4 regions of the Caballeronia sp. 11_S32 genome follow, and region 4 is predicted to be linked to each of the others. Evidence: predicted binding sites of a transcription regulator. Region 4 holds the regulator's gene; each other region holds the start of a gene.
What was found. The regulator LexA, encoded in region 4, represses DNA repair genes until DNA is damaged. The targets are predictions, from matches to a motif close to ACTGTATNNNNATACAGT.
Positions count from the first base shown of each region.

Region 1: a site for LexA is predicted at 3,585-3,602, ahead of AC1Z32_RS34080 (DUF2471 family protein). Genes of this name have one in related genera too.
Region 2: a site for LexA is predicted at 2,048-2,065, ahead of dinB (DNA polymerase IV). Genes of this name have one in related genera too.
Region 3: a site for LexA is predicted at 1,936-1,953, ahead of recA (recombinase RecA). Genes of this name have one in related genera too.

Region 1 covers NZ_JBXOWH010000004.1:1,710,265-1,715,576, forward strand. Annotated here, with positions in the region: gene tdh (L-threonine 3-dehydrogenase) at 1-976, opposite strand, end outside; gene AC1Z32_RS34065 (glycine C-acetyltransferase) at 1,078-2,280, opposite strand; gene AC1Z32_RS34070 (helix-turn-helix domain-containing protein) at 2,433-3,035, shown strand; gene AC1Z32_RS34075 (CsbD family protein) at 3,177-3,365, opposite strand; gene AC1Z32_RS34080 (DUF2471 family protein) at 3,633-3,986, shown strand; gene AC1Z32_RS34085 (DUF2252 domain-containing protein) at 4,039-5,312, opposite strand, start outside.
Region 2 covers NZ_JBXOWH010000004.1:1,505,060-1,510,371, reverse strand. Annotated here, with positions in the region: gene AC1Z32_RS33115 (sensor histidine kinase) at 1-252, shown strand, start outside; gene AC1Z32_RS33110 (response regulator transcription factor) at 435-1,118, shown strand; gene AC1Z32_RS33105 (DUF3563 family protein) at 1,157-1,342, opposite strand; gene AC1Z32_RS33100 (hypothetical protein) at 1,643-2,008, shown strand; gene dinB (DNA polymerase IV) at 2,175-3,353, shown strand; gene AC1Z32_RS33090 (TauD/TfdA dioxygenase family protein) at 3,493-4,401, shown strand; gene AC1Z32_RS33085 (ABC transporter substrate-binding protein) at 4,437-5,312, shown strand, end outside.
Region 3 covers NZ_JBXOWH010000003.1:1,031,479-1,036,790, reverse strand. Annotated here, with positions in the region: gene recX (recombination regulator RecX) at 1-744, opposite strand, end outside; gene recA (recombinase RecA) at 764-1,834, opposite strand; gene AC1Z32_RS16420 (response regulator) at 2,119-2,865, shown strand; gene AC1Z32_RS16415 (sensor histidine kinase N-terminal domain-containing protein) at 2,871-4,460, shown strand; gene AC1Z32_RS16410 (MFS transporter) at 4,692-5,312, shown strand, end outside.
Region 4 covers NZ_JBXOWH010000003.1:2,038,970-2,044,281, reverse strand. Annotated here, with positions in the region: gene AC1Z32_RS21155 (ABC transporter permease) at 1-236, opposite strand, end outside; gene nodI (nodulation factor ABC transporter ATP-binding protein NodI) at 304-1,269, opposite strand; gene AC1Z32_RS21145 (universal stress protein) at 1,596-2,105, shown strand; gene AC1Z32_RS21140 (DUF2939 domain-containing protein) at 2,155-2,754, opposite strand; gene AC1Z32_RS21135 (hypothetical protein) at 2,883-3,209, opposite strand; gene lexA (transcriptional repressor LexA) at 3,499-4,176, opposite strand; gene AC1Z32_RS21125 (sulfate ABC transporter substrate-binding protein) at 4,435-5,312, shown strand, end outside.

The sequences.
Region 1 (5,312 bases), on a different contig from region 4:
CGAACGCGCGCTCGTAGTCGTCGACGGGAAAGGTGTGGGTGAGAATCGGCGAGAGATCGAGGCCGCTTTGCAGCATCGCGACCATCTTGTACCAGGTCTCGAACATCTCGCGCCCGTAGATGCCTTTGATTTCGAGACCCTTGAAGATCACCTGATTCCAGTCGATCGCGGTTTGCGCCGGTGGAATGCCGAGCAGCGCAACTTTTCCGCCGTGGTTCATCGATTCGAGCATTGCCGTGAATGCGCTGGGCACGCCGGACATTTCCAGACCGACGTCGAAGCCTTCGGTCATGCCGAGTTCGCTCATCACGTCACGCAAATCCTCATGCGCGACGTTGACGGCACGCGTCGCGCCCATCTTGCGGGCGAGCTCGAGGCGGTACTCGTTCACATCGGTGATGACGACATTGCGCGCGCCGACATGCCGCGCGATAGCCGCGGCCATCACGCCGATCGGTCCCGCGCCGGTGATCAGCACATCCTCGCCGACGAGGTTGAACGAGAGGGCAGTATGCGTCGCGTTGCCGAAGGGATCGAAGATCGCAGCGAGGTCGTCGGAAATGTCGGGCGGAATCTTGAACGCGTTGAACGCGGGAATCACGAGATATTCGGCAAAGGCGCCTTCGCGGTTCACGCCGACGCCGACCGTATTGCGACACAGATGACGGCGTCCGGCGCGACAGTTTCGACAGAAGCCGCACGTGATATGTCCTTCGCCCGACACGCGATCGCCAATGGCGAAACCGCGCACCTCCTGGCCCATCTCCACGATCTCGCCGACGTATTCATGACCGACGTGCATCGGCACGGGAATCGTCTTCTGCGCCCACTCATCCCATTTCCAGATGTGAATATCGGTGCCGCAGATAGCAGTCTTCCGAATGCGGATGAGGACGTCGTTATGGCCGACTTCGGGCCGCTTCACGCGCGTCAAGGTGAGGCCGGGTGCACGTTCGAGTTTGGCGAGGGCTTTCATTGCGTTTGATCCTGACGTTTGGTCCTGATGGTTCTGCTTCGAAGGTCGCGGGCTTGTGGCCCGGTCCCTTGCTTTATGCGCATAAAGGTCGACGGTCATGCTCAGCGGATGATGCCGAGCGATCGGCCGACGCGTGCGAACGCATCGACCGCGCGATCTATCTGTTCCTGCGTATGCGCGGCGCTCATCTGCGTGCGGATGCGCGCGCGTCCCTTGGGCACGACGGGGTAGGAGAAGCCGATCACGTAGACGCCTTCGTCGAGCAGCGCATCGGCCATCTTCGATGCGAGTTGAGCGTCGCCGAGCATGACCGGAATGATCGGATGTTCGCCGGGGACGAGATCGAAGCCGAGTGCGGACATCGCGCGGCGGAAGTGCGCGCCGTTCTCGCGGACGCGCTGGCGCAATGCCGCGCCTTCATCGCTTGCGAGCAATTCGAGCACCTTCAGCGAGGCTGCCGCGATGCTCGGCGCCAACGTGTTCGAAAAAAGATACGGCCGGCTGCGCTGACGCAGCAATTCGATGACTTCCTTGTGCGCCGCGACATATCCGCCCGACGCGCCGCCGAGCGCCTTGCCGAGCGTTCCGGTGATGATATCGACGCGATCCAGCACGCCGCAGTGCTCCGGCGTTCCGCGTCCGTTTTCGCCGATGAAGCCCACGGCGTGCGAGTCATCGACCATCACGAGTGCGCCGTAGCGGTCGGCGAGATCGCAGATGCCGGCGAGGTTGGCGATGATGCCGTCCATCGAGAAGACGCCGTCGGTCGCGATCAGCTTGAAGCGCGCGCCCGCCGCGTCGGCCTCCTGAAGGCGCGCTTCGAGATCGGCGAGGTCGTTGTTCTTGTAGCGCAGGCGCCGCGCCTTCGAAAGACGCACGCCATCGATGATGCTGGCGTGATTCAATTCATCGCTGATGATTGCGTCCTCTTCGGTGAGCAACGTCTCGAAAAGGCCGCCGTTCGCGTCGAAGCAGCTCGAATAAAGAATCGCGTCATCGGTTCCGAGAAATTGCGCGATCGCCTGTTCCAGTTCCTTATGCACGGTCTGCGTGCCGCAAATGAAGCGCACGGACGCCATGCCGAAGCCGTCGGCGTCGAGACCTGCCTTTGCGGCATCGATGAGGCGGCGATCGTCCGCGAGCCCGAGGTAATTGTTCGCGCAGAAGTTGAGCACGTCGCTTCCGTTCGCGAGACGAATGCCGGATGACTGCGGGCTCGCAATCACGCGCTCCGTCTTGTAGAAACCCGCGGCGCGAATTTCATCGAGTGTGGAGCGGAGATGGGTGAGGTATCGATCTTTCATCGCAATCCTTTTCGTGGCGTGCTGCTGGAGTCCGGCGGCGCTGCTAACGCACGCGCCCTTAGCCCTGTTATAGTGCATCCATCGCATCGGACATGTTCGGTATTTCGAACGCATTTCCGATATGCCGAACACTTTAAGGGATTGATCGTTTCATGGCAAGCACGGGTTCAGATGGAAAAACGGGCGATTTCGCGGGGGCCGGCGCGGCGCCGCCACGCGTCGGCGAAACTATTCAGCGATTGCGCAACGAGCGAAAGCTGACGCTCGACGATCTGTCGCGCGCGGCCGGGGTATCGAAATCGATGCTGTCGGAAATCGAGCGCGACAAGGCCAATCCGACGATCGCGGTCGCCTGGCGATTGACCAACGCGCTCGGCATCAGTCTGGATCAGCTGTTTGCGCAGCAGAGACCTGTCGAGGCGATTCGGGTCGCCGGGCCGCATGAAATACCGACCTTGAGCGGCGACAACGGCGGTTATCAGTTGCGCGTGTGGGGGCCGATAGAACTTGCCGGCAAGTTCGAGTGGTACGAGCTCACTTTGCAATCTGGCGCTGCGCTCACATCGAACGCGCATGAGCCAGGCACGCGTGAACATCTCACGGTGCTTAACGGATCGATCGAAGTGGATGCGTCTGGCGCGACGCGTCGGCTCAAGGCCGGTGAAACCGCGCGCTACGCGGCGGACGAAGCACACGCGATCCGCAACGTGGGCCGCGCCGACGCCAAGGCGCTGCTGGTGGTGATTCACGGCTGACCCAGGCGCGCGGGAGGCGCGGCCGACTTTATGCGCATCAAGTTCGGCCTGTGGACACCCGCGGCCAAACGAAAAACGGGACGCGCCTGGGCGCGTCCCGCTCGAAGCGGCGCCGACTTCACGGCGCCGTCATGCCCCGCATTACGGGTTCTTCTTTACGCTGTCCTTCAGATCTTCGCGCGCATCCCCCACGCCTTTTTGAACCTTGCCCGCCGCCTGCTGCATGTCGCCCTTGGCTTCCTGAGCCTTATCGCCGGTCATCTTGCCGACGCCTTCGTTGATCTTACCCTTGACCTGCTTGCCGACGCCTTCGACTTGATCCTTGTTCATCTCAGTTCTCCCGTGGTTTGCAGCGCTATGGGCCGCGCAGTGCCGTCGAACGAACGCAGTCAAGCGCCTGCGCGTTCCGCTCAGGAGATCTCCCAAGCACGGTTCAACGATGCGCTTCGTTGGCCGGCGCGCATAGCGGCGCATGTCTGAAACGCACGTAGGCGGAATCGCACATACACCCGGGTCGACTAGCGCGACGCTATTTTCATTGCAACAAGTACTGTATGTTTGTACAGTACTATAAGACCAGTTGGGAAGGGGTGAATCATGGAGTCGAACGGCGAAAATCTAAGCAAGAGGCAGTTCTCCCGCGCTGTGCGTGACCTCGAGCGCATCACGCGCCAGATTGCGGGGCGTTATATCGATAAAGGCGTGCCGCTGACCTGGCGGCTGTTGCATGCGATCGAAGCCGAAGCCGTTGCGGATCTGGGCTTCGCCGGACGGCACGAAGCCGCGCTGCGCGAGTTGTTCGCGCGTCCCGATACCTTTCATTTTCCCGAAACCGATGATGTAGTCGACGTCGCGGCCTCCGAGGCCTTGCCCGCCGTTTTCGCCTTCGCCGTGGACGCCTACGAGCGCGCCGCGCGACACCGACCGCAACTCGCCATCGCCGCGCACTGACACACACGCGCCCGGCACGCGGCAAGATCCGCGTGCCCCGGTTCATCCCCGCTCACGGCGCGAAATCCGCCGCCATGTCCGCATCGGAACGCGCTTCAAGCTTGCCGTCCCGGCATGCGGCGCGAAACACCTCGTAGTCCTTTTCGACCTGATCCGCATAGCCGCGGCCATAGCGCACGAGCACTTCGGCCATGCGATCGCTGTTGCCGAGATAGCCCGAGATCTCCGGCGCGCATCCGCCGGACTTCGCGTGTGCGCGGGCGAGCGCCCAGCCGCAAAGCGCGGCGTATTCGCGGAAAGCGTCGTCACTGTAGGTTTCCAGCTCCGCGGAAATCTTCATGTCGCGCAGTTGGCGAATATAGAGCGTGCGGCCGAGCGGACCCGTCGCCCAGCCGAGGAATGGGTCCGTGGCCGCCTGCATCAACCGTTGTCCATGCACCACGCGATGACCGTCGTGTTCGATCGCTTGCGCGTCCTTCGCCTGCTTCGCATATCTCGCGACGACCGACGTCGATGCTTCCTTCATCTGCAGGAAGAGCGGCTTGTCGTGGTGATCGGTAAGCAGCAAAACGAGGCAGCGCGTGCCGACACTGCCCACGCCGACCACTTTGAACGCGACATCCTGCAACGTAAACTGCGACAGCAGCCTCGCGCGCTCCGGCGTCAGCGTCGCGACATAGCTGCGCGTCAACGCGGCGAAGATCTCCTCGCGGCTGCCTTTCAGCGTCATCCAGCCGTCGCTCCTGTCGATCAGCGAACTCGCGCCGCGAATGTGGAACACAGCGGGCGGCGCATCGCGGATGCGCCACGTATCGCCCGTCCGATCCGCGAGCTTCGGCAACATCGTCTCGTGCGTCCGGCGCGAAGCGCGCTCGATGCCGCGCTTGATCCGCCGCCGCGCGTCGTCGCTCTGCACGGTGTCATGCATGCGATCGAACGTGATGCGTTCGTACCAGAGATCGAGCACGCTCATTTCGGCGTACTCGCGCATGTGCGTCTGATAGCTGCGCGCGGCGAGGAACGCGAACTCATCGGCTGCGAAACCGCCGTGGCCGAGATGCCGGCCGGCAATCGTGAAACTCGCGACGAGCCGCTTCAAATCCCATTCCCAGGGTCCCGGCGCGGTCTCGTCGAAATCGTTTAGATCGAAGATGAGTGCGCGTTCCGGCGTCGCGAAGCCGCCGAAATTGGATAAATGGCAGTCTCCGCAAATCTGGATGTCGATGCCACTGGCCGGCGTGACGGCCAGATCGTGCGCTTGCAGGATCGCGCTGCCGCGATAAAACGTGAACGGCGACACCAGCATGCGGCCGTAGCGCAGTGGAA
Region 2 (5,312 bases), on a different contig from region 4:
GTCATCGACAACGGCCCGGGCATCGCCGAGGAACTGCTGCCGCGCGTGTTCGACCGCTTTTTTCGCGCGAATCCGGACGTGGAGGGCAGCGGGCTCGGCTTGTCGATCGTGAAGGCGATCGCCGCGCGCTACGGCGGCGACGTGACGCTGAAGAACCGCGGCGACGCTCGCTCGGGCATCGTCGCGTCGATCGGCTTTCCCGTCGAGGAAGTGCGGGAAAGTACGGCACAAGCGGCACCCGCGTCCGCATGAAACGCCTCGGAATTGGTATTTGCGCCCGGTTTTGCGCCGATTACAATGCATTCGCTGCGTGGCGCAAAGCGAACATCGGCGGTCAATAGAAGAGATAAAAAGACCGGCCGTGCGTTTCATTCGCTTGGCGCCGCATTCCGGGCGCGTGGCGCGCGCCATTCTCGCCGGGTGCGGGGTGGAACATGCGAATTCTTCTGATCGAAGACGACGTGCAGATCGGCACGAGCCTCATGCGTGCGCTCAAGGATGCCGATTACGCCGTCGACTGGGTCCGCGACGGCAACGCGGGCCGCGAGGCGATAGCCGCCGCCGAGTACACCGTCGTGCTGCTCGATCTCGGCTTGCCGGGCATGACCGGCATCGAGCTTTTGCGGCAGGCGCGCACGGCGGGCAACGCGACACCCGTGCTGATCCTCACCGCGCGCGACGATCTCGACACGCGCGTGCAAGGCCTCGATCTCGGCGCGGACGACTATCTGCTGAAGCCCTTCGACATGCCCGAGCTGCTCGCGCGCATCCGCGCGGTGCTGCGGCGCAAGGCGGGCTACGCGGTCTCGCGTCTCGGCGACGATTCGTTGAGCCTCAATCTCGATCAGCGCACGCTCACGTGCGGGGAGAATTCGGGCGTGCTGTCCGCGCGCGAGTTCGCGCTGATGCATGCGCTGCTCGAACGTCCCGGGACGATCTTCTCGCGCGATCAGCTGGAAGACCGTCTGTACGGCTGGGGCAAGGAAGTGGAGAGCAATGCGGTCGACGTGCTCATCCATTCGGTGCGCAAGAAATTCGGCGCGGGCGTGATTCGCAACGTGCGCGGGCTCGGCTGGACCGTGATGCTCGGGCAGGCGGGCCGCGAGGAAACGAAGTAGCGCGGGCGAAGCCGCGCACGTTGCAGGGGCGGCGCGCCTCATTGCTCGCTGTGATGCCTGCCGAGCGCACCGCAAAAGTACATGCTGTAGTCGTGATCCTCCGTTTCCACCTGACGCATGCGGCGTTCGAGATCGGCGAGATCGCTCGACGAGGCGAGGTAGTCGTCGGTGGCATCGTGCGTGGAAAAGAAGCTGCCGAGGGATTTCGAAAGACGTTCAAACATGATGTGCTCCCGTCATTGAAAGATGGCCTGTGCATCTGTGCATCTGGCCGACGGAAATCAGGTTATGCCGCGCGAATTAGAGGCGAATGAGCGCTCTGCGAAGACACGCGGCACGCGCAATGCTCGTCTTCGGCATGACGAAGCGTTCGCCAACGCACCGTGCAACGGAACCCGCCGCGGGTAGGCACTGCCGCGCCGCACCATCCCGTGCTATCTTTGTTTTATACGGGTTTCATACGGAACGCCGTGCTTATCAGCAGCACCCGCCGCCGCATTCGTCGATCGTCTTCGAAGGCCGCCATGAACGATGTATCTCGTACCCTCAGTGCCCGCGACCGCGTCGAGTTGCTTTGCTGGCTCACGTGCGGCAGCCTCGGCGCGTACTACCTGAATGGCGACTGGCCGGCGCCCGCGTTCCACGTGCAGGCCGCGCACAAATGGCTCGACCGGCATCAGCGGTTCGCGGACTGGCTCACGGTCGCGAAGCTCGCGGCCATCGCGCGCGAGATCGCCACGCAGCATTGCGCGCTGCTCGAAGCGGACTGGGCGCGCGCTGCCGTCGAGGAAATTCTCGACAGCGAAGATCTCAACTATCAATCGGATGTCGTGCGGCAAGTCTTCGACGATTGCCGTCGCGCGCTCGCGGAAAAGCGCACGCCGGAGTGAGGCGGCCATCGCATGCGCGCAAAGGCTCTAGCGCGAATTACTGTATGGATGTACAGTAAGCCATTTTTCTTCGCCTGGCGGCACGGCTCAGCATGTTTGGTGCGTTCATTCCCGTCGAGTTCGCCCTGAGCGCGCCTGCTCGCGCGGCGGCGTTCTGATTTCCCCGATGGACGCGCCGTCTCCGCCCTCTGTTTTGCGCCGCATCGCCCATCTCGACATGGATGCGTTCTTCGCGTCCGTCGAACTGCTGCGTTACCCGGAACTGCGCGGCCAGCCGGTCGTGGTCGGCGGCGGGCGCAGCGCCACGCCCAAAACGCTTGCCGACGGCACGCGCCGCTTCAGACGCCTGCGCGACTACGCGGGCCGCGGCGTCGTGACCACCTCCACCTACGAGGCGCGCAAGTTCGGCGTCTTCTCCGCGATGGGCATGATGAAGGCCGCGCAGCTAGCGCCCGACGCGATCCTCCTGCCCACCGATTTCGATTCGTACCGCCACTACTCGCGTCTCTTCAAGGCCGCCATCGCGACTTTCACGGCGCAGATAGAGAACCGCGGCATCGACGAGATTTATATCGACGTGAGCGACCTGCCCGAAACGTCCGCCGATATCGGCAAAAGGATGAAGGACGCTGTGCGCGACGCCACCGGCCTCACGTGCTCCATCTGCATCGCGCCGAACAAGCTGCTCGCGAAGATCGGCTCCGAGCTCGACAAGCCCGACGGCCTCACCATCCTCACGATGGACGACCTGCCCACGCGCATCTGGCCGCTCGCCGCGCGCAAGGTCAATGGCATCGGGCCGAAGGCGAGCGAGAAGCTGGCGGCGCTCGGCATCGCCACCGTGGGGGACATCGCCGCCGCCGATCCGGGGCTTTTGCAGACGCACTTCGGCGGCACTTATGCCGCGTGGCTCGCGCGCATTGCGCAGGGGCAGGACGAGCGGCCGGTCGTCGTGAGCTCGACGCCCAAGTCGATGAGCCGCGAGACGACCTTCGAACGCGACTTTCATCCGAAGCAGGATCGCGCCACCTTGTCCGCCGAATTCACGGGGCTGTGCACGCGCGTCGCCGAGGACTTGCAGCGCAAGGGCTATGTCGGGCGCACGGTGGGCATCAAGCTGCGCTTCGACGACTTCCGCACCGTGACGCGCGATCTGACCATTCCCGTTGCGACGGCCGATCCCGTCGAGATTCGCCGCGCCGCGACGGAATGCCTGAAGCGCATCGTGCTCGACCGGCGCATCAGGCTGCTCGGCGTGAGAGTGAGCGCGCTCGCCGGGCGCGATGAGAGCGCGTTCGTCGAGCCGGTGCAGGTCGAATTGCCGTTCGATATCGCGGGCGAATGAGCTTTCCCATCATTCACGCTTCCGAACCGGCTTTATCGCTTCGGCACATAACCAAAGATCAGATGCTTGGTTGCCGCCCGAACCGCCGCGCGTTAGATTGATCGCTTCCCCGAAGCTATCGATTGTGATCGATTCGACCGTGACGATTCAGACCGCCCTCCATCCCGCACTCGCTTCAGCCAAAGAAGCCGCCGATCAACCCATCGAGATTCGCAAGTTCGACGCGCCGCTCGGCGCCGAAGTGATCGGCCTCGATCTGTCGAAGCCGCTGTCGCAAGCAGATTTCGCGCGCATTCATCGCGCGCATCTCGATCATCACGTGCTCGTGTTCCGCGATCAGCGCATCACGCCTGACGAGCAGGTCGCGTTCAGCAGGCGCTTCGGCCCGCTGCAGATTCACGTGCTGCATCAGTTCGGGCTAGCGGGGCATCCGGAAGTGCTGATCGTGTCGAACATCGTCGAGAACGGCAAGCCTATCGGCCTCGGCGACGCGGGTCATTTCTGGCACTCGGATCTGTCGTACAAAGAGACGCCGAGCCTCGGCTCGATGCTGCACGCGCAGGAGTTGCCCGCTCTCGGCGGCGACACGCTGTTTGCGAACCAGCATCTCGCGTGGGACACGTTGCCCGCGCATTTGCGTGATGCAGTCGAAGGCCGCGTCGCGGAGCATACGTATCTCGCCAAATACGCCGAGTTGCAAAAGCGCAGTCCGTGGCGGCCCAATCTTTCGGCGGAGCAGATTGCGCAGGTCAAGCCCGTGACGCATCCGATCGTGCGCACGCATCCCGAGACGAAGCGCCGCGCGCTCTTCGTCAGCGAGCATTTCACGACGCGCGTGATCGGCCTGCCCGAAGACGAGAGCCGCGCCTTGCTCGCGGAACTCTTCGCGCACAGCACGCGGCCCGAGTTCGTTTATCGCCATCAATGGCGCGAGCGCGACATGGTGTTCTGGGACAACCGCTCGGTCATGCATCTCGCGGCGGGCACGCCCGACGATCAGCGCCGCAAGCTGTATCGCACGACCATCGAAGGCGACGCGCCTTTCTAACACGCAGAATATTCCTTAATTCACGGGGTTTTTCGATGCATTCTCGAACAGGGAAGGGCGCCGCGCGCGCGCTCGTCGCCGCACTCGCGGTGTCGCTCGGCATTACGTCGGCGAGCGCGCATGCCGAGGGCACACTGCGCATTGCCGAGCAATTCGGCGTGGTGTATCTGCTGCTCAATGTGGCGCGCGATCAGAAGTTCATCGAGCAGGAAGGCAAGAAGGAAGGGCTCGAAATCAAGGTCGATTGGGCCAAACTCTCGGGCGGCGCGAGCGTCAACGATGCGTTGTTATCCGGCTCCGTCGATATCGCGGCCGCGGGCGTCGGACCTTTACTGACGATCTGGGACCGCACGCACGGGCGGCAGAACGTAAAGGGCGTCGCGTCGCTCGGCAATTTTCCGTATTACCTCGTATCGAACGATCCGCGCGTGAAGACCATCGCCGATTTCACCGACAAGGATCGCATCGCGGTGCCGGCGGTCGGCGTGTCTGTGCAGTCGCGGGTCCTGCAATACGCGGCGGCGAAGCAATGGGGCGATAAGGAGTACAACCGCCTCGACAAGCTCACGCAAGCGGTGCCGCATCCCGATGCGGCCGCGGCGATCATCGCGGGCGGCACGGAGATCAACGCGCACTTCGGCAATCCGCCGTTTCAGCAGCAGGAGCTCGCGGGCAATCCGAAGGCGCATATCGTGCTCAATTCATACGACGTGCTCGGCGGCCCCAGTTCCGCGACGGTGCTCTACGCGACCGAAAAATTCCGCAGCGAGAATCCGAAGACGTATCGCGCGTTCGTCGCCGGTCTCGCCGATGCCGCGCGCTATATCACGCAGCATCCGGAGCAGGCCGCCGATATTTATCTGCGCGTGAACAACGCGAAGATAGATCGCGATCTGCTCGTCAAGGTGATC
Region 3 (5,312 bases), 1.0 Mb from region 4:
GCCCATGCGCGACGCGCGGCGATGCACGACGCTCTCGACGAAGCGCTCGTTCGAAAGCCAGCCGTCGCGCTCGAGACTGTCGAGCAGGGACTCGAGCGAATCGGCTTCCTCGACGTACGGGCGCAGCTTGCGCGACAACTCCGCCCTGCTGTATTCGCGACGCGACAGAAACGCGAGCGCGCGCCCCTTGAGTGAGCGTTGCGGGCGTTTTGGGTTGTTGGCTTCGGCTACCGAAGTCTTGCGGGTGCGCTGGCTCGAGCGGCTGTAGGCCGATTCGCTCGATGCGTCTGATGCGGTACGTGGCTCCTCCAAAGGCGCGCATTGTTCGAACGGCTCGAAAGGATCGGCGTCTTCGAACGGGTCTGCGAAAGATCCGTGGTCTGCTTTGGAGATTGCGCTTTCAGGCGCCGGCGAACTTGGCGCACATTCCGCGCGCAGCGCTTTGGGTTGCTCGGTTGCCTGCTTCAGCAAGGCCCGGGCTTGCTCCAGACGAGCAGCGCGATTTCCGGGGTGTGTGCCGCCCTCAACGCCGCTGCCATCGTCATTGAGGGGTCCGGAAACGCGACGCGCCGACGCGAATGGCTTCGCGTCGGCGCGTTCCTTGTTACCGCGTCTGAATCCGCCCGGCTTCGACGGTGCACCGCGCCGCTCACTGCTTCGCTCGTAGCGATCGACGGATTCGGAGCCGCCTTCGGTTCCTTCATCCGCCGTGTCAGCCTTCGATCCGAACCGGCGCTTCTGCATTGCGCTTCAGGCCTGATGCTTACTCGTCGTCGGCCGTTGCGGCGCCCGCGGCGACAGCTTCACCCAACGCGGCCACACCCAGCGATTCGCGGATCTTGTTCTCGATCTCGCGTGCGATATCCGGATTCTCGCGCAGGAATTCGCGCGCGTTGTCCTTGCCCTGACCGATGCGATCGCCTTGATAGCTGTACCAGGCGCCCGCCTTGTCGATCAGCTTGGCCTGCACGCCCAGATCGATGATTTCGCCCTGACGCGAGATGCCTTCGCCATAGAGGATGTCGAAGATGGCTTCGCGGAACGGCGGCGACACCTTGTTCTTCACGACCTTCACGCGCGTCTCGTTGCCGATGACTTCGTCGTTCTTCTTGATCGAACCGATGCGGCGGATATCCAGACGCACCGACGAGTAGAACTTCAGCGCGTTACCGCCCGTGGTGGTTTCCGGGTTGCCGAACATCACGCCGATCTTCATGCGGATCTGGTTGATGAAGATGACGAGGCAGTTCGTGCGCTTGATGGTGCCGGTGAGCTTGCGCAGCGCCTGCGACATCAGACGCGCCTGCAGGCCGGGCAGCGAGTCGCCCATTTCGCCTTCGATTTCCGCCTTCGGCACGAGCGCCGCGACCGAGTCGATGACGATCATGTCGATGGAGCCGGAGCGCACCAGCGCGTCCGCGATTTCGAGCGCCTGCTCGCCCGTGTCCGGCTGCGAGATCAGCAGTTCCGGCACGTTCACGCCGAGCTTGCCCGCGTATTGAACGTCGAGCGCGTGTTCCGCGTCGATGAACGCCGCCGTGCCGCCGAGCTTCTGCATCTCCGCGATCACCTGCAGCGTGAGCGTGGTCTTGCCCGATGACTCGGGACCGTAGATTTCCACGACACGGCCGCGCGGCAAACCGCCGACGCCGAGCGCGATGTCCAGCCCGAGCGAACCGGTGGAGACCACCTGGATGTCTTCGACCGCCTCACCTGCGCCGAGCCGCATGATCGACCCTTTGCCGAATTGCTTTTCGATCTGCGAGAGCGCGGCGGCCAACGCCTTGCTTTTCTCCGCAGTCATTCCAGCCGGGCCTTTCTTGCTTTCTTCCATGAATCGTCCTTTGCTATGATGAACGGCGTCTGAGGCAGTGCTCACGGGGCTTTTCACCTGCATATACGCATATGAAACCCACCTTCGGCACTCACGCAGACACTGTATAAAAAAACAGTAGTTTTTGCAAGCATGTACGGGCGTGGTGCTGCTTTTTTTCCACGCCGCGCGAGCCGCGCAAAAACCACGGAACACCTGGAGACCGCCGCGCCGGGCGACAAACGGTGCCGGCAATGCCGATGCGCTTCATCGCGCATGCATGGCGTACAAAGGCGCACACAACGATGCGAATCCTCATTGCCGAAGACGACAGCATACTCGCGGACGGCCTCGTCCGATCACTCCGCCAATCGGGATACGCCGTTGACCATGTGAAGCATGGTGTCGAGGCGGATACCGCGCTTTCGCTGCAGCCTTTCGACCTGCTGATCCTCGATCTCGGCCTGCCGCTCATGCCCGGTCTGGAAGTGCTGCGGCGCCTGCGCGCGCGCAATTCGCAGATGCCGGTGCTGATCCTCACCGCCGCCGACAGCGTGGACGAACGCGTCAAGGGACTCGATCTCGGCGCCGATGACTATATGGCCAAGCCGTTCGCGCTCAACGAGCTCGAAGCACGCGTGCGCGCGCTGACGAGGCGCGGCGCGGGCGGCGGCCCGACCGTCGTGAAGCACGGCTCGCTTTCCTTCGACCAGGTCGGGCGGATCGCGACCATCGGCGATCAGGTCATCGATCTCTCCGCGCGCGAGCTCGGCGTGCTCGAAGTGCTGCTGCAAAGAACCGGCCGGCTCGTATCGAAGGAACAGCTCGTCAACCATCTGTGCGAGTGGGGCGAGGAAGTCAGCAACAACGCGATCGAGGTCTACGTACACCGGCTGCGCAAGAAGATCGAGCCGAGCGGCGCGAAGATCATCACGGTACGCGGTCTGGGTTACACGCTGGAGAAGGCGGGCGCCACGGCGAACGGCGGGAATGGCGCAAGCAGCGCGAGCCCGCAACCATCCGGCGAAACCGCCAGCCATCACTATAAGTAGGCCGCATGGCGTCGCCCGCTTCCACCGAATCGCGCGAGTCGAAGAACCACGCCGAAGCGGGCACCGCCGCCGACGATTCCGACGCCCAGCGCGACGCGCGCTACGCGAACCCGTTCGCGCCGCCCGATGAACTCGAGCCCGACGGCGAGGCGCATCCGCGCTCGCTCTTCGGCGAGATTCTCGACTGGATGCTCGCGCCACTCCTCTTGCTCTGGCCGATGAGCATCGCGGTGACGTATCTCGTCGCGAAGTCGATCGCCAACGGGCCGTTCGACCGCGCGCTCGAAGCCGACGCCTACGTGCTCGCGCGCCAGATCCAGCCGGTCAACGGCGTCGCCGAATTGCGGCTTCCCGACGCGACGCGCGATTTCCTGCGCGCCGACAACGTCGACAGCGTGTTCTTCCAGGTGCTCGGCACGCGCGGCGAACTCGTCGGCGGCGATCGCGACATGCCCCTGCCGCACGACGACGACCGCCCGCAGCCGGGCATCGTCGAGTTTCGCGACGATGTGCTCCGTGGCAACGACATCCGCGTCGCGTATACGACGGTCGATCTGCCCGGCCTCTCGCCCGGACGCGATCCCGACAGCGCGCAGCCCGTGCTCGTGCAGGTGGCCGAGACCCTCGACAAGCGCAGCCAGCTCGCCAACGACATCATCAAGGGCGTGATCCTGCCGCAGTTCGTGATCCTGCCGCTCGCGATCATCCTCGTATGGTTCGGGCTCTCGCGCGGGCTCGCGCCGCTGCATGCGCTGCAGTCGAACATCCGCGCGCGCCGCCCCGACGATCTCTCGCCGCTTCAGGCGGGCAGCGCGCCGCCGGAGATCGCGCCGCTCGTCGCATCGTTCAACGATCTGCTCACGCGCCTCGAGCAGAACATGGATTTCCAGAAGCGCTTTATCGCCGATGCCGCGCATCAGATGAAGACGCCGCTCGCGGGCCTGCGCATGCAGGCGGAACTGGCGATGCGCCAGGATGTATCGACGGAAGTGCAGCGCTCGCTCGAACAGATCGCGACCAGTTCCGAGCACGCGGCGCGCCTCGTCACGCAATTGCTCGCGCTCGCGCGCGCCGAGAATCGCGCGACGGGGCAGATCTTCACGCGCATCGTGCTCACGGACCTCGCGCGGCTCGCGGTGCGCGACTGGGTGCAGGCCGCGCTCGCGAAGCGCATGGACCTCGGCTACGAAGAGCCGCCCTATCCGGTCGAAGTGGAAGGCAACGTCGTGATGCTGCGCGAGATGCTGTCGAATCTCATCGACAATGCGATCCGCTACACGCCCGCGGGCGGGCGCATCACCGTGCGCGTGCGGACCGATGACGACGATCTCGATCTCGTGCATCTCGAAGTCGAGGACACGGGACTGGGCATTCCGCCGGCGGAGCGCGAACGCGTCGTCGAGCGCTTCTATCGCATTCTCGGGCGCGAAGGCGACGGCAGCGGTCTCGGGCTCGCCATCGTCAAGGAGATCGCCGCGATGCACGGCGGCGCGCTCGCGATCGAGGATCATGTGTATCAGGAGAACCCGCGTCTCGCCGGAACCCTCGTCCGTGTCAGCCTGCAGCGGGTTTTTCCTGCCCGGGACAAACCCTGAGCGTAAGCGTCGCGGAGACTTCAAATACGCGCGAGAAGAACGATATTAGAAGAATTTAAACGATCGTTCGAATGGGATGCTTGAGAATTCGACGCATTTCGCGATTTCGCCACGCAGCGGGGCTGGCCGGCGCCGCGTCAGAACGCCGTAAGTTTTCGTTCCAATAATCCTTGCACCGGAGCCGCCTTGTCGCGGACCGACGTATTCGAAAATCAAATCAGGAGACGAACCATGGCTACGGTTGAGGGGCGCGTGTCACACGCACCGATGACGTCGGAGGAGAAGAAAGTCATCTTCGCCTCATCGCTCGGCACGGTGTTCGAATGGTATGACTTCTATCTGGCGGGTTCGCTCGCCGTCTACATCAGCAAGACGTTCTTCTCCGGCGTCAATCCGACGGCCGGCTTCATCTTCACCCTGCTGGGCTTCGCGGCGGGCTTCGCGGTGCGTCCGTTCGGCGCGATCGTGTTCGGGCGGCTCGGCGACATGGTCGGGCGCAAGTACACGTTTCTCGTGACCATCGTCATCATGGGTCTGTCGACGTTCCTGATCGGCTTTTTGCCCGGCTACGCGACCATAGGCATCGCGGCGCCGGTCATCTTCATCGCGATGCGTTTGCTGCAAGGCCTCGCGCTCGGCGGCGAATACGGCGGCGCTGCGACGTATGTCGCCGAACACGCGCCTTCGAACAAGCGCGGCGCGTGGACGGCGTGGATCCAGACCACGGCGACGCTCGGCCTCTTCATCTCGCTGATCGTGATTCTCGTGGTGCGCACGGCCATGGGCGAAGAGCAGTTCGGCGCGTGGGGCTGGCGCATTCCGTTCCTCGTGTCGATCCTGCTGCTCGCCATC
Region 4 (5,312 bases):
GACATCATTACGCTCGATGCCGCCGTGCCCGCCGCGAGGAACGCGATATACGACACGCCATCGACGCGGCCGACCATCAGGCCGAGACCTAGCCCGAGACCGAAGAGATAGATCATCGGATCGGCGAGATTGCCGATCATCGAAGCGATCGCGAGCTTCTTCCAGACGAGATAGTTGCGCCGCCATACCGACATCCAGTGCGTCGCGTTCGCAGGCAACGCGCTCGCGAGCGGCATGAAGCTTTCCGCGTGCTTCGGCTCGCGCTTTCTTTCGATGCGAGTTCGTTCGAGCGTATCCATGGATTCAATCCACCATCTCGCGCCCCGTGAGACGCAGGAACACATCTTCGAGATTCGCCGGACGATGCAGATAGCGTACGTCGGCGCGGCCCTTCACGCGCGCATGCACGGGCTGCGGATCGTCGACGTAGCAAAAGAGCGTCTCGCCGCTCACTTCCATGCGCTCGACGAAAGGCGCGAGCTCGGCAGCGAGCGCCTGCGGATCGGGCCCGTAGATCTCGATCACATCCGAGCCGATCACCGATTCGATCAGATCGTGCGGCCGTCCCTCGGCGATCTTGCGGCCTTCCTCGATCACGCAAAGGCGGTCGCACAAACGCTCGGCTTCTTCCATGAAGTGCGTAGTCAGAAGAATCGTCTTGCCGCGCGCGAGCAATGAGCGCAGCCGTTCCCATATGAGATGCCGCGCCTGCGGATCGAGGCCGGTGGTCGGTTCGTCCATCACGAGTACATCGGGATCGTTGACGAGCGCGCGCGCGAGCGTGAGACGCCGCTTCATGCCGCCCGACAGTTCGCCGACGCGCGCGTAGGCCTTGCTCTCCAGCCGGGCGAATTCCAGCAGCGACGGCACGAGCGCGTCCATCCGCGCGCCCGTCAGGCCGAAATAGCGGCCGAACACGGTCAGGTTTTCGCGCACGGTGAAATCGGGATCGAGATTGTCGAACTGCGGCACGACGCCCACGCGCTCGCGTGCGAAACGGGCGCGAGCGGGCACCGGCTCGCCGACGAGCCGGATCGCGCCGCTATCGGGCGAGGTGATGCCGAGCAGCATCTTGAGCGTCGTCGTCTTGCCCGCGCCGTTCGGACCCAGCAGTCCGAAGCATTCGCCGGGCCGAACATCGAACGACAGACCGTCGACGACCGTGCGCTCGCCGTAGTGCTTTCTGACTTCGCTGAATTCGATGGCTGCCGGCGCGCCGCTTTCATCGGCTTCGGCGCGTGTGGTCTGCTGCAATGTTTGATCAGTCATGCATTCGTGCCGCAAAGGAAAAAACCGCATGAGGAATCCAGCGGGCTAGTGTAATCCAATGCACCAAGGCGGCGCTTGGCATGCAACGGCAAGCCGCGCGCCCGTGTCAAACCTGTGCCTGGCGCACTGAACCCGCGCTGAACCGGTTCCGTCCGAATGTGCCAGAGGCTTGTCCGTCGCGGTGTTCGCGGATCTGGCACGGTGCGAGCTAGCGTGTTCGCGCCGGTTAGCGTTTTCCAGCGTTGTCACTCAGCGGACGACGCACGATGATGAAGCAACGCCGTGGGCAAGTCGCGCTCAAGGGCAAGTTGGCCAGGGAGGTCAGGATGGAAAGCTATCGAAAAATCCTGCTGTGCTACGACGGCTCCAGAGAGGGCCGCAAGGCACTGCGTCAGGGCGCCAATCTCGCGCTGGACCTGAACGCGGAGACGCACGTGCTCGCGGTGGTGGACATGCGCTCGAGCATTGCGCAGAGCGCCGGACTGCTAACCGATATGGCTTGCGGACGCTTCGAAGAGGCCGCGCGCGACATTCTGCAGGAGGGCGTCGACTGGCTGCGCGAGCGCGGCCTGCAGGCGCAGGGGCACTTCGCGTTTGGCCATCCGATCGACGAGATCGCGGCCCTTGCGGACAGTCTTCAGGTCGATCTCGTCGTCGTGGGACACCGTTGCCGCAGCGGTCTCGCGCGCTGGTGGATGGGCGCGGGCAACACGCCGCTGCTCGATCGCGTGAAGTGCAGCATTCTGGTTGCCGTGTGTCAGGCGGGTGAATCGGCCGAGGCGGAAGACGAAGCGGCGTACGCGGCGAAGCCGGTCAAGGCCGAAGCCGGGGCGTGAGCGCATGAGCGTCTGAAGCAGCGCCCCGTGCGCGGGGCCGCTTGACGCGTCAACCGTTCAGATCGACCGCCACGAGCTTCCACGACACGAGCCCGTCGCGATGGAAGATAGCCGAATAGCGCGCGTCGCCCGCGCCGTGCTGGTACGTGACGACGAACGTGTTCAGGCTTCTGTAGCCGGCGGTGGTCTGCGGCGGTTCCCTCGGCGGCTGTTGCGCGGTCGCGACGCCGGATGAAGGCGCGTTCGCCGGGGTGGCCGGGGAGCCATCGCCTGCCTGCGGCGGACGCTCGCCGGGAACGCCGCGCGGCGGAATGCCGTTCAGAATGGCCGCGACGCCGTCCGGTGTCGCATACGAATCGACCAGAGGACCGACGAGCGCCGCGCCGATCATCGCCCCGATGATCGCGAGCGGATTGCCGCTCTTCTGGATATCCACGCGCCGCGTCAGCAGCGCCGCGACCTGTTCCTTGAGGCTTGCACGCAGCGCGGGGAAATCGACGTACTGGTTGACGGTCTGCGCATCGCGCGCATCGGCCGCGCGCTTCACACGATTCAATGCGATGTACGGCGACGCGTATATAAAACCGAGCGCCGCGACGAGAATCAGGACGACGAGCGCGGTGGCGACGGATCGGGTAGTGCGGGTCATGCGACGACAAAGCCTCTCTTGCAGGACGTGAATCAAGGATTGACCGCGCGGGCGCGGATTATATCCCGGGACTTCGCGTCGTTCGTGCGCTGGGTCTCAATTCGCCGCCGCAAAGTCTCGCCGATGCCTTACGCCAGCGTACCGCCGGCCAGGTCCGCGCTTTCCTCGGCGATGCAGCGGTCGATCATGCGCGACACTTCGTCGATCTTGCCCACCAGAATGACGCGCGATTGCCCGCGATAGACGCGCACCGGCGCCCGCTCCGCGGGTTCCGCATGCACCGCGCTGTTCAACGATACGCGTGCGAACGCCGGCTGGCGCGACGGCAGCGCGGGCATGTCGTCGAAGAGATCGGGCGTGGTCTCGGCGCGCGGCATGCCACAACCGATCAGTGAGCGCAGATGGCGCAGACGGCCGAATTGACGGAAGGGCAGCAGACGGGCAAAACGTTCCATGATGACTCTCCAGACGATAGGACGCACCGCGGCGCACCGCGAACGGTGGCCGTCATGCTTGTTTAGATGAACCCGTAAATATCTCTGGTCGCGGTTGCGGGGGCCGGATGTGGCCTTTGGAGATATTTATCTTCTTACGATCGGCGGCCGGAAGACTGCATGCCGATTGCTGTTGGTGAGGCTATTTTGCGTGCTCAGCGAGACATTTTTTGTCTCGAAAATCTTGAAGACCGGATTTATTTTCGGCCTCCGCCGTGTCGCCATGTTGCCGATGCGCGAGCCCGGACCGTCAGAACTCGCCCGAGCGGATCAATCCCACTGCGATGCCTTCGAGCGCGAAATCGCTGCTGCCGGAGCGCACGAAAATGTTTTCATAGTCAGGGTTCTCGGCGATCAGTTCGACGCCGTCCGGACGGCGCTTCCAGCGCTTCACCGTGACGTCGTCGCCGAGGCGCGCGACCACGATCTGCCCGTCCTTCGCTTCGCTGCGCTTTTGCACCGCGAGCAGGTCACCGTCGAGAATGCCGGCGTCACGCATCGACAGGCCGCGCACTTTGAGCAGATAGTCCGGCTTGCTGGAGAAGAGCGCGGGATCGCACGCGTAATGCTGTGAGATGTGCTCTTGCGCGAGGATCGGGCTACCCGCCGCGACACGACCGACCAAAGGCAGCGAAAGCTGCATGATGGTCGGATGCGGCAGAGTCAACTGATGCGGCAATTCCTCCGAGCGATCGATGCGCGATGCATCGCCGAGCAGCCGGATGCCGCGCGACGAGCCCGCCGCCAGTTCGATCACGCCCTTGCGCGCCAACGCCCGCAGATGCTCCTCAGCCGAGTTCGCCGAACTGAAACCGAGCTCCGCCGCGATCTCGGCGCGTGTCGGCGGAAAGCCGGTGCGGTCGATCGCGCGCTGGATGAGTTCGAACACCTGCTGCTGCCGCGCGGTAAGTTTTGATGTTTTGGTCACTGGCTCGGGCCCCTGGTGCACTGTATGAATGGACAGGTGACTGTATTTTTATACAGTATTTCCGGCTTTTCAAGCTTTACTTTAAGTTCGCGCTCGGCGGGCTTCCGAACGCCCGTTCCAGGCTGACTTGCGCTTCTTCCATCAGGGAATATCGTTCTTAGCAGCTTTACGTATAAAAAAGTGAAGAACGATTATTTCTAATCATATAGACGCCTCGATAGACTGATTCCGTCAATTCGATAAGACGGAGAGCGGGGAATGCAAAGCATCAGACTGGGATTGGGCAAGGGGGCGCGGCGCCTGTTCGCGGCGGCGGCGCTGACGGCGGCGAGCACCGGCATGACCGCGCACGCGGTTGCGCAGACGTCGTTTCTGAACGTCTCCTACGACCCGACCCGCGAGCTGTACCAGGATTTCAATCAGGCGTTCGCGAAGAAGTGGAAGGCGGACACCGGCGAGACCGTGACCTTCAAGCAGTCGCACGGCGGCTCGGGCGGACAGGCGCGCGCGGTGCTGGACGGCCTCCAGGCCGATGTCGTGACCCTCGCGCTCGCTTACGACATCGACGCGCTCGCGAACAAGGGTCTCGTCGGCGCGGACTGGCAGAAGCGTCTTCCGGACAACGCATCGCCGTACACGTCGACGATCGTGTTCCTCGTGCGCAAGGGCAACCCGAAGCACATCAAGGACTGGGACGATCTGACGAAGCCGGGCGTGTCGATCGTCACGCCGAACCCGAAGACTTCAGGCGGCGCGCGCTGGAACTACCTCGCGGCGTGGGCGTACGCGCAGCACAAGCCGGGCGGCAACGAGCAGACCGCGAAGGATTTCGTGACGAAGCTCTACAAAAACGCCGGGGTGCTCGATTCCGGCGCGCGCGGCGCGACGACGAGCTTCGTGCAGCGCGGGCAGGGCGACGTGCTGATCGCGTGGGAAAACGAGGCGTTCCTGTCGCTGAAGGAATTCGGTCCGGACAAGTTCGAGATCGTGGTGCCGTCGGTGAGCATTCTCGCGGAGCCGCCGGTCGCGGTGGTGGACAAGGTCGTCGACAAGCACGGCACGCGCAAGCTCGCCGACGCGTATCTCAAGTATCTGTACAGCGACGAAGGCCAGCAGATCGCCGCGCGCAATTTCTA